DNA from 3 places in the Laedolimicola ammoniilytica genome. Region 3 is predicted to be linked to each of the others. Evidence: a T-box and tRNA genes for the amino acid it is inferred to sense, from the RefSeq annotation. Region 3 holds a T-box; the other regions hold tRNA genes.

Region 1 (3,276 bases), on a different contig from region 3:
CAGATATGTTCCTCTGGTTTGACGCACACAGGGGAGAGCTGGATGTAGCCTATGAGGACATCACAAAAAACTGGGAAATGTATGCGGTACAGGGACCGAAATCACTGGAAATGATAAATGCACTGACAGAAAATCCGGTGGATGGACAGAAGTTCTTCCAGATCCTTCCCAATAAAATCGACGGTATTGATGTGCTCATCAACCGGGCCGGCTTTACCGGTGAAAAGCTGGGCTTTGAAATCTATTATCCCAAGGAGAAAGCGCCGGAGCAGGAGAAAAAGCTGCGGGAGCTGGCGAAGACCTACGGAGGCCGGGAGGTTACAGAATTCCAGATCATGGCATGGACCTTACCCTGTGAGGCGGGCTTCTATTACATGCGGGATCTGCGCCATACGAATCCCTATGAGGTAGGTTTGGATACAGGAATCTGCTGGGAGAAGGAGTTTATTGGAAAAGAGGCGCTGGCAGCCATACGGGATAAAGGAGCAGAGCGCGAAGTAGTCGGTTTTACCGTAGCGGAAAAAGATATCCACATCAAGGGACGCAATATGGGAAATGAAGGTGAAAAGGTGTTCCTGGATGGTGAAGAAATCGGCCGGGTAATGAAAATTACTTACAGCTATGTGTTAGATACCAATAACGGCACAATTATTTGCAGGAAAGGGAGTCTGCGTCCGGGGAATAAAGTACTGCTGCATGGCCATGAGGCTGTGATCTGCGCACCAAAATTTATCTGACGAGGAGGGAGCTTATGAATCTGACACCGGAAATGATTTTAAGAGGATATCTGGCCAATACAGCGTCTCTGGAAGAAATGCTGTCGGTGAAGGGAAAAACAGCGATTGTGACAGGAGGAACTTCCGGTCTGGGCTTTTGTGTAGCACGCAGGCTTTGCCAGGGCGGTGCGAAGGTGGTAATTGCCGGTTCCGGTGAGGGAAAGGGAGAACTGGCCGTTAAAATTTTGAAAGAAGAGAACCTGGAAGTGACCTTCTGTAAAACCAATATCAGAAAAGAAGAGGAGGTCGAGCGCCTGGTAGCTTTTACGGCAGAAATCTATGGCTCCGTGGACATTCTGGTTACAGCAGCAGGTATCTGGAGCTTTGCCCATATCGAGGATTTGCCAGAGGATGTATTTAAGGATACGCTGGATGTGAATCTTCTGGGCGCTTACCGCTGCGCAAAGTATGTGAGCCGCTACATGATCGAACATAAAATCAAAGGTAAGATGCTATTAGTGTCTTCTAACTCTGCGTATCTTCCACAGCCGGTCTTTGGCGGCTATGCCCACTATACGGCTTCCAAGGGCGGCGTGATTGCCATGACCACAGAGCTTGCTAAGGAGCTGAAGCGCTATGGCATCATGGTAAATACGGTAGCTCCGGGCGGTATGTTCACGCCGGGCTGTCTGACCAATGGTCCCATCCGTACCCTGTCGCCGGAAAAGCAGGCAGAGCTTGGTAAGGAAATGATGGTAGCAAAGTTGGATGAAATTCCGACAGCAGATTCTGTGGCGATTGTTGTCTACGGTATGTGTACCCGCATGGCAGATGGAGTTACCGGTGAATGTATCGTAGCGGATTCCGGTATGATGCGGAATATTATGGCTTTCCAGCCTGCGATTGAGGAGTATCCGCCTAAGGAAGGGTAGTATAAAGAGAAAACAGAATCAATGAAAAGCATATATTTAGATAGGAAGGCCTCGCAGGTTTGTGGGGCCTTTTTTCTGTGAAATAAAATAAATAATGTATTAAAAAAAGCCCGTAAATACAGGCTTTTCCAGTGGAAGTAATGGGGCTCGAACCCATGACCTCTCGCGTGTGAGGCGAACGCTCATCCCAGCTGAGCTATACTTCCGTATTTATAAAATCTTTGTTCCATGGACCTGAAGGGATTCGAACCCTCGACCTCTGCGTTGCGAACGCAGCGCTCTCCCAACTGAGCTACAAGCCCTTGCTGTTTCTATGTTTCATTGTAGCACTTTACCTCAGGAAATCAAGAGAGAATCCTAAAAAAAGCAACTTTTTTTCCAGAAAATTTGCGAGAACCTAAAATGAACAGGCAGATTCGTGATATAATTGCGGTAAAACAGAAATCCATAGTATAATAAAAACAACATCAGGATGCAGGGATAGAAAAGAGGAGGTTATGGTATGATTTCATTTGAGAACGATTATTCAGCAGGAGCCCATCCGCGGATTATACAGAGATTGACGGAGACGAACATGGAGCCGCTGCCAGGCTATGGCTCGGATGTATATTGTGAAAATGCCAAACGTAAAATCCGGGAAGCGGCGGAGTGCCCGAATGCGGTTGTGGAATTTCTGGTGGGTGGAACCCAGACCAATGCGGTGGTGATTGCGTCCATGCTGCAGCCTTATGAAGGCGTGGTAGCGGCTGAGACTGGCCATGTGAGCGCGCATGAAGCGGGCGCTATCGAAAATACCGGTCATAAAGTACTGACCCTGCCCCAGCATCTGGGCAAAATTGATGCGGGCGAGCTTAAGAATTATATGGAGACTTTTTATGCGGATGGCAATCATGAGCATATGGTATTTCCGGGGATGGTGTATGTGTCCTGGCCGACGGAGTACGGTACGCTCTATAACAAGGCTGAACTGGAGGCCATCGCGGAGGTATGTCATGCCTATGAGATGCCGCTGTATCTGGACGGCGCGCGTCTGGGCTACGGTCTCATGAGCCCGGAGGCGGATATGACCCTGCCGGATATTGCACGGATCTGTGACGTCTTTTATATCGGAGGCACTAAGGTGGGCGCACTCTGCGGGGAAGCTGTAGTATTTCCGAAAGGGAACGCGCCGAAGCATTTCATGACGCGGATCAAACAGCAGGGAGCGCTGCTGGCGAAGGGGCGTCTCTTGGGCATTCAGTTTGACGAGCTGTTTACGGGAAATCTGTATCTGAATATCAGCCGCAATGCCATCGAAATGGCGGAGCAGTTGAAGCGTCTGCTTCATGACAAAAATTATACTTTCTATTTGGAATCCCCGACCAACCAGCAGTTTGTGATTATGGAAAATGAAAGACTGGAGGAATTGAAGAAACACGTGGCAGTCAGCTTCTGGGAGAAAGCCGATGACACGCACACGGTGGTAAGGCTGGCGACCGGCTGGTCTACGACAGTCCAGGATATGGAAGAGCTGGGCGAGTGGCTATAAAGATAGCAAAAATCGGTGTGTTGCATCGAAGAATAAAACAGAGAAAGTGATTTAAAGATTGCGTGGACAGACAGAATAATAGAAGACAGGACAAGTTCGG
Region 2 (3,276 bases), on a different contig from region 3:
CTTATTCCATGTTTGGATTCAAATATCACGTGGAGCTGTCCACACGTCCCGAGGATTCCATGGGAAGCGACGAGGACTGGGAGATGGCTACGGCGGGTCTTCGCGACGCTCTGGACGAGCTGGGTATGCCCTATGTGGTAAATGAGGGTGACGGCGCGTTCTACGGCCCGAAGATCGATTTCCACCTGGTAGACTGCATTGGCCGTACCTGGCAGTGCGGAACCATTCAGCTGGACTTCCAGCTGCCCCAGCGTTTCGAGCTGGAGTATGTGGGCGCAGACGGCGAGAAGCACCGTCCGATCATGATTCACCGCGTGGTATTCGGTTCCATCGAGCGTTTCATCGGTATCCTGATTGAGCATTTTGCAGGCGCGTTCCCCACCTGGCTGGCTCCGGTACAGGTACGTGTATTACCGATTTCTGACAAGTACATGGATTATGCAGAGAAGGTTCGCAAAGAGCTGGAAGAGGCCGGTATCCGCACCGAGCTTGACAAGCGTGCTGAGAAAATCGGCTACAAGATCCGCGAGGCTCAGACCGCGAAGATTCCGTACATGCTGGTCGTAGGTCAGAAAGAGGAAGAGGAAGGCGCTGTCTCCGTCAGAAGCCGCGAGGCGGGCGATCAGGGAGCGAAGGCTCTGGGTACTTTCATTGCTGACGTGAAGAAAGAGATTGAGACCAAAGGCAGAGAAGCATAAAATTATTTGAACGCAGATTCCCCCGCCCGGAGGCGTAAGCCTTCCGGCGGGGTTTTTAAAAGGAGTTACAGATGATACAGGATATCGCACCGCATATCTATCACAACGAATATCACCCGGAGAAGCCGGACGCCGACAGCTATCTCATGTATTTTGAGAAGCATAACGCACTGGCGAACTGGGATGGAGAAGAGATTACATTTCCCAGATTCCGGGATTTTCCGGAGGTGAAGACAGCGCTTTCGGAGAATATCATTTATCTGTTCACGGTGGATGATAAAAGATTTTATCTGGCGAAGGAGCTGGCTCTGCCGGAACGTAAAGGATTCCGCCTGGAGAGTAACCGAAGATTCCGGGACGCCCAGCCTCAGTGGCTGTCCTTTGCGGGAATCACCGGCTATCAGCTCTGGCACTGGTATGACGTCCGCAGGTACTGCGGCCACTGTGGCAGCCCCATGGTGCATGACACGAAGGAGCGTATGATGCGCTGCCCGGACTGCGGCCAGATGGAATACCCGAAGATTTCCCCGGCGGTTATCGTGGGCATCTTACATAACGGAAAACTTTTGATGTCAAAGTATGCGGGCCGGGATAACATCACCTACTACGCGCTGATTGCGGGCTTCACCGAGATTGGTGAGAGCATTGAAGAGACCATTCGCCGGGAGGTCATGGAGGAAGTGGGCCTGAAGGTCAAAAACATCCGCTATTACAAGAGCCAGCCCTGGTCCTTCTCCGAGACCGTGCTGATGGGCTTCTTTGTGGATCTGGAGGGCGACGATGAGACCATCACCCTGGACACCGAGGAGCTGGCCACCGCCGAGTGGTTCACCAGAGAGGACGCGCCGCCCCAGCCTCTGAACATCAGCCTGACCAGTGAGATGATCTGGCAGTTTAAGAACGGGAAGGTGTGAAAAAGCACCTTTCCCGTAAAAAATAAGGTCAAAAAACCCAGTATTTATGCGGCTTTTGGAGATTCTGAAAAGAAAATGAAAAAAAGTTGAAAAAAGTGCTTGACTTTTCTTCGGTTGTAAGGTTATAATAAGCAAGTCGGTTGGGACAGCAAGTCAAAACCGAGAACAAAATGGGATCTTAGCTCAGCTGGGAGAGCATCTGCCTTACAAGCAGAGGGTCATAGGTTCGAGCCCTATAGGTCCCATTTATGGCGAGGTAGCTCAGTTGGCTAGAGCATGCGGTTCATACCCGCAGTGTCGGGGGTTCAAATCCCTTCCTCGCTACTAAGATTCAGACCCAAGAGTTGAAAAGCTCTTGGGTCTTTTGTTTATGGAATAGGAAATTCCGATAGAATTCCCTATTCCATAAAAGCAAGCAGAGCTTGCAAAGATGCGCACTCGGCGCAGTGGTAGATGGTTGCTGAAGCAACCGCGCCTCGGCGCGAGAATGTGCCAATGGCACATTCTTTTTCATGAAAATGATTGCAATAGGATTGGAAGCTGGTATAAAATCAGGGAAGTGAAAACTTCTCTGATTTTTGCTTGGCGATCATAAATGATGAAAAATAAGGCATATTGTTTTCAGAGCCTGGATGTACTATAATACTGGCTAAGAGAAAAAGACAGGATACGGTGAATGATATGGAACAGGTACAGCATGAGATCCCGCCGCTCTACGATGAGCATTCGAAAATTTTGATTCTGGGCAGCTTCCCGTCGGTCAAATCCCGGGAAGGACATTTCTTCTACAATCATCCACAGAATCGATTCTGGCGGGTTCTGGCAGCTGTGACGGGGCAGGAGACGCCGGGGACGATTCCTGAGAAGAAAAAGTTCCTGCTGGGGAACGGCATCGCCCTCTGGGACGTGATTGCCAGCTGCGAGATCGAGGGTTCCAGCGACAGCAGCATCCGGAACGTGGTGCCGAACGATATCCGGCCTATTTTGGAGACAGCGGATATCCGGCAGATCTACGTGAATGGAGGTACAGCGGAGAAGCTTTATAAGAAATACATGTTCCCGGCGACGGGACGGACAGCGGTGCGTTTACCGTCCACCAGCCCGGCCAACGCGGCCTGTTCGCTGGAGAAGCTGATCGAGCAGTGGAAAGTGATTGGCGCGAGTTTAAACAAATAAAAAGAAAACCGGGCAGAGGTTCCCGGAGAAAGAGGTATAACATGCGGGTAGGAATGGGATATGACGTACACAGACTGGTGGAGGACCGGAAGCTGATCCTGGGCGGCGTGGAGATCCCCTATGAGAAAGGACTTTTAGGCCACTCCGACGCGGACGTGCTGCTCCATGCGATCATGGACGCCCTTTTAGGCGCGGCGGCCCTGGGCGACATCGGCAAGCATTTCCCGGATACGGATCCGGCTTATAAGGGAATCTCCAGTATCCGGCTTCTGGAGCATGTGGGAAAGCTTCTGGAGGAGGAAGATTATGTGGTGGGCAATATCGACGCCACCATCATTGCCCAGCGGCCGAAAATGGCGCCTCATATTCCGAAGATGCGGGCCAATGTGGCGAAGGCGCTGCAGATCGAGGAAAGCCAGATTAACATCAAGGCCACCACGGAAGAGGGCCTCGGCTTTACCGGCACCGGCGAGGGTATTTCCTCTCAG
Region 3 (3,276 bases):
CCCGCACCAGTCCGTGAATCAGTACATGATGGAACGGACACTTTCCGGTCTGCTCATAGCCTGAGAATACCATACGGATGACCCAGAAGAAGATGATATCGTATCCGGTTACCAGCACATCGGTGGGGTAGAAGTAGTCCAGATCCTCTGTGTTCTCCGGCCAGCCCAGGGTAGAGAAGGGCCACAGCGCAGAGGAGAACCAGGTATCCAGGGTATCCGGATCCTGTGTGAAATGGGTTCCGCCGCACTTCGGACACACCTTCGGCATCTCCCGGTCTACCACGATCTCGCCGCAGTCGTCGCAATAATAAGCCGGAATCCGGTGTCCCCACCAGAGCTGACGGGAAATACACCAGTCGCGGATATTCTCCAGCCAGTGCAGATACGTCTTGTCGAAGCGCTCCGGCACGAAAGTCAGATCGCCGTTCTTGATGGCCTCGATAGCTGGCTTTGCCATTTCCTCCATCTTTACGAACCACTGCTGCTTGATCATGGGCTCAACAGTGGTGCCGCAGCGGTCGTGGGTTCCTACGTTATGGACATGGTCTACCACCTTCACCAGCAGACCCTGCTCCTTCAGTTCCTCTACCATGACCTTGCGGGCCTCGTAGCGATCCATGCCTGCGTACTTGCCGCCGTTCTCATTGATGGTTGCGTCGTCGTTCAGAATATTGATCTCCGGCAGGTTATGACGCTTTCCTACCTCGAAATCGTTGGGGTCGTGCGCCGGGGTAATCTTAACCACGCCGGTACCGAACTCCTTATCTACGTATGCGTCGGCGATGACCGGAATCTCGCGGCCTACCAGCGGCAGGATCACGGTCTTACCTACGATATCTTTATAGCGCTCGTCGTCCGGATTCACAGCCAGGGCACTGTCGCCAAGCAATGTCTCCGGTCTGGTGGTAGCGATCTCGACGAACTTATCGCTGCCCTTGATTGGATAATTGATATGCCAGAAATGACCTGCCTGCTCCTCATGCTCTACCTCCGCGTCAGAGATAGAGGTCTTGCAGACCGGACACCAGTTGATGATACGGGAGCCCTTGTAGATATAGCCCTTCTTATGCAGGCGCAGGAATACCTCCTGTACGGCCTTGGAGCAGCCCTCGTCCATGGTGAAGCGCTCTCTGTCCCAGTCGCAGGAGGAGCCAATCTTCTTCAGCTGATCTACGATGGTACGGCCATACTCTTCCCGCCACTCCCAGGTTCTCTTTAAGAAGCCCTCACGGCCCAGCTCGTTCTTATCGATGCCTTCCGACTTCAGCTGGTTGATGACCTTAACCTCTGTGGAAATGGAAGCATGGTCGGTTCCCGGAATCCACAGCGCATTGTAGCCCTGCATTCTCTTGTAACGGATCAGGATATCCTGCAGGGTATTGTCCAGCGCGTGTCCCATGTGCAGCTTTCCTGTGATATTGGGAGGCGGCATGACAATCGTGAACGGTTTTTTACTCCGATCCACCTCTGCATGGAAATACTTTTTCTCCAGCCACTCTCCGTAAATACGATCCTCCATTGCTTTGGGATCATAGGTCTTTGCCAACTCTTTCATTCTGTTCCTCCTTCATTTTTCTTTCGCTTCTTGAACCAGTCGAAAAAAAATAAGCGCCCTCTCTTATCCTGAAAGGGCGCTTGTGCGCGGTACCACCTTACTTATGAAGCGAAAATCCGCCTCATATCTCTCACCCTTTAACGCTGGTCAGGCGTGAATGGCTACTCTGTGCTCCCGTTTCACCATTCCGGCTCCAAAGCTACCTTCCGCAGGCGACCCTTCCACGACAGCCTCTCAGCCTATGAGCTGTCCTCTCTTTTGACGTATGTCCCGCGTACTCCTCTTTTTCTCTGCCTTTGAATTATGTCGTTATTCTTTCCAGTCTAACTGTAGGTAAATATAGCAGTCTTTCCGCGGATTGTCAAGGTTTCTGCGCTATTCTTTGCGAATTGTATACTCATCGTAGACGGTCCAGTTGTCTACGGTATAAGCCCGCAGATGAAGGTCGGTATCCGTCAGATCGATCCGCAGAGCCATGGGCTCCTCCGGCTGTCCCTGAAAGACCAGCTGATCGTTGGGCGTCGCCGCCTGATACAGGCTTCCGCTGGAGGTTCCGCAGACCACATACATGGTTCCCTCCGGATTCACTGCCATACCGCCAGACGCGTAATCATAGCCCTCGTAATTCTCACAACGCCGATTCGTGAATGCGGATCTGGAATATACCGAATCGTGGCCGGTCAGCACCAGATCAATATCATTGTCTTCACAGATATAGCCCAGAGAATAGCGCATCCAGCTGTCCATCTGTTCCTGATATCTTGCCACGCTGCTGTAGGCCGGATAATGCTGGATGAGAATCCGCCATTTGGTATCCGGATGTTCCGCAATCACCTTCGGCACATATGCCTCGTGAGTATCAGTCGCCTGGGCCGTCACACTGTTCAGCACGATAAAGAGCGCATTTCCACGGATGAAATAGTAATCGCCATCCTTGTCGTATTCGCTCATGCCGTACTCCTCCGAGCGGTTCGGCACATTGAAATGTTCATAGAAGAATGGCCCGCCGCCATAGCCCAGCTCCTCGGCCATCTGCTCATTCGCTACGTCATGATTACCGGTCACCGGTGCCAGCGGAATCTTATAAAGTCCCAGATGATCCAAAAATCCGCTATACTCCCCCGCGTCTCCAAACCTGGACACCTGATCACCTGTATGAACCAGGAACTGCGCCTCCGGCACATAATCGGTAAGCCGGGTCACCACCTTGTCCCAGTCGTTGATGGACACCTGCACATCATTCTTCTCATCCTGGCCAATCTCCGCGTCGGAGGCCACCAGGAACGTAAAACCATGGGTGGTATCCCCTTCCGGGACGGTATATTTGTATTCCGGGGACCAGCCTCCGGCGTCATTTCCTACCTTATACGCATAGGTCATTCCCGGCTGCAGTCCGGTCACCGTCGCTTTGTTTACATAATATCCAGGCATAGTCTGGGAAGCGCTGCACTGGGCCGTCACCATCTGAAATGTCCCGTCCTGCACGGTATACCAGCTTACCTGTCCGGCACTTCCACTGGGGGACATCCAGTTGAGGCGGATCTCATCGTCGGTTCCTCCCACCTCCAGGCTCAGATATTTAATAGAAGTGGTATTCAGAAGCGGTTCGCTCTCATAGTCCGTCACGAAGGTACTCTTTTCCTGCTCCTGACGGGCTGCTTCGTCCTTAGCTGCCTGCTCTGCGGCCGGATCCACCGTCGGCTCCGCCGCCGGAGCTGTTT

The links. A T-box is a leader RNA that pairs with one kind of tRNA and senses whether it is charged. The one in region 3 lies ahead of OCV63_RS08815 (valine--tRNA ligase), so its partner is inferred to be a tRNA-Val.
Region 1: it encodes a tRNA-Val, which carries the amino acid that the T-box ahead of OCV63_RS08815 (valine--tRNA ligase) is inferred to sense. The anticodon was not compared.
Region 2: it encodes a tRNA-Val, which carries the amino acid that the T-box ahead of OCV63_RS08815 (valine--tRNA ligase) is inferred to sense. The anticodon was not compared.

Annotation. Positions count from the first base shown of each region.
Region 1 is NZ_JAOQKC010000014.1:4,350-7,625, forward strand. Features, by position in the region: gene OCV63_RS10940 (aminomethyltransferase family protein) at 1-737, shown strand, start outside; gene OCV63_RS10945 (SDR family NAD(P)-dependent oxidoreductase) at 752-1,648, shown strand; tRNA gene OCV63_RS10950 (tRNA-Val) at 1,781-1,854, opposite strand; tRNA gene OCV63_RS10955 (tRNA-Ala) at 1,878-1,950, opposite strand; gene OCV63_RS10960 (threonine aldolase family protein) at 2,151-3,176, shown strand; gene OCV63_RS10965 (aminotransferase class I/II-fold pyridoxal phosphate-dependent enzyme) at 3,239-3,276, shown strand, end outside.
Region 2 is NZ_JAOQKC010000023.1:11,646-14,921, reverse strand. Features, by position in the region: gene thrS (threonine--tRNA ligase) at 1-698, shown strand, start outside; gene nudC (NAD(+) diphosphatase) at 770-1,612, shown strand; tRNA gene OCV63_RS14045 (tRNA-Val) at 1,785-1,857, shown strand; tRNA gene OCV63_RS14040 (tRNA-Met) at 1,863-1,936, shown strand; gene OCV63_RS14035 (DNA-deoxyinosine glycosylase) at 2,294-2,788, shown strand; gene ispF (2-C-methyl-D-erythritol 2,4-cyclodiphosphate synthase) at 2,830-3,276, shown strand, end outside.
Region 3 is NZ_JAOQKC010000010.1:34,417-37,692, reverse strand. Features, by position in the region: gene OCV63_RS08815 (valine--tRNA ligase) at 1-1,555, opposite strand, end outside; T-box leader at 1,625-1,855, opposite strand; gene OCV63_RS08810 (purple acid phosphatase family protein) at 1,931-3,276, opposite strand, start outside.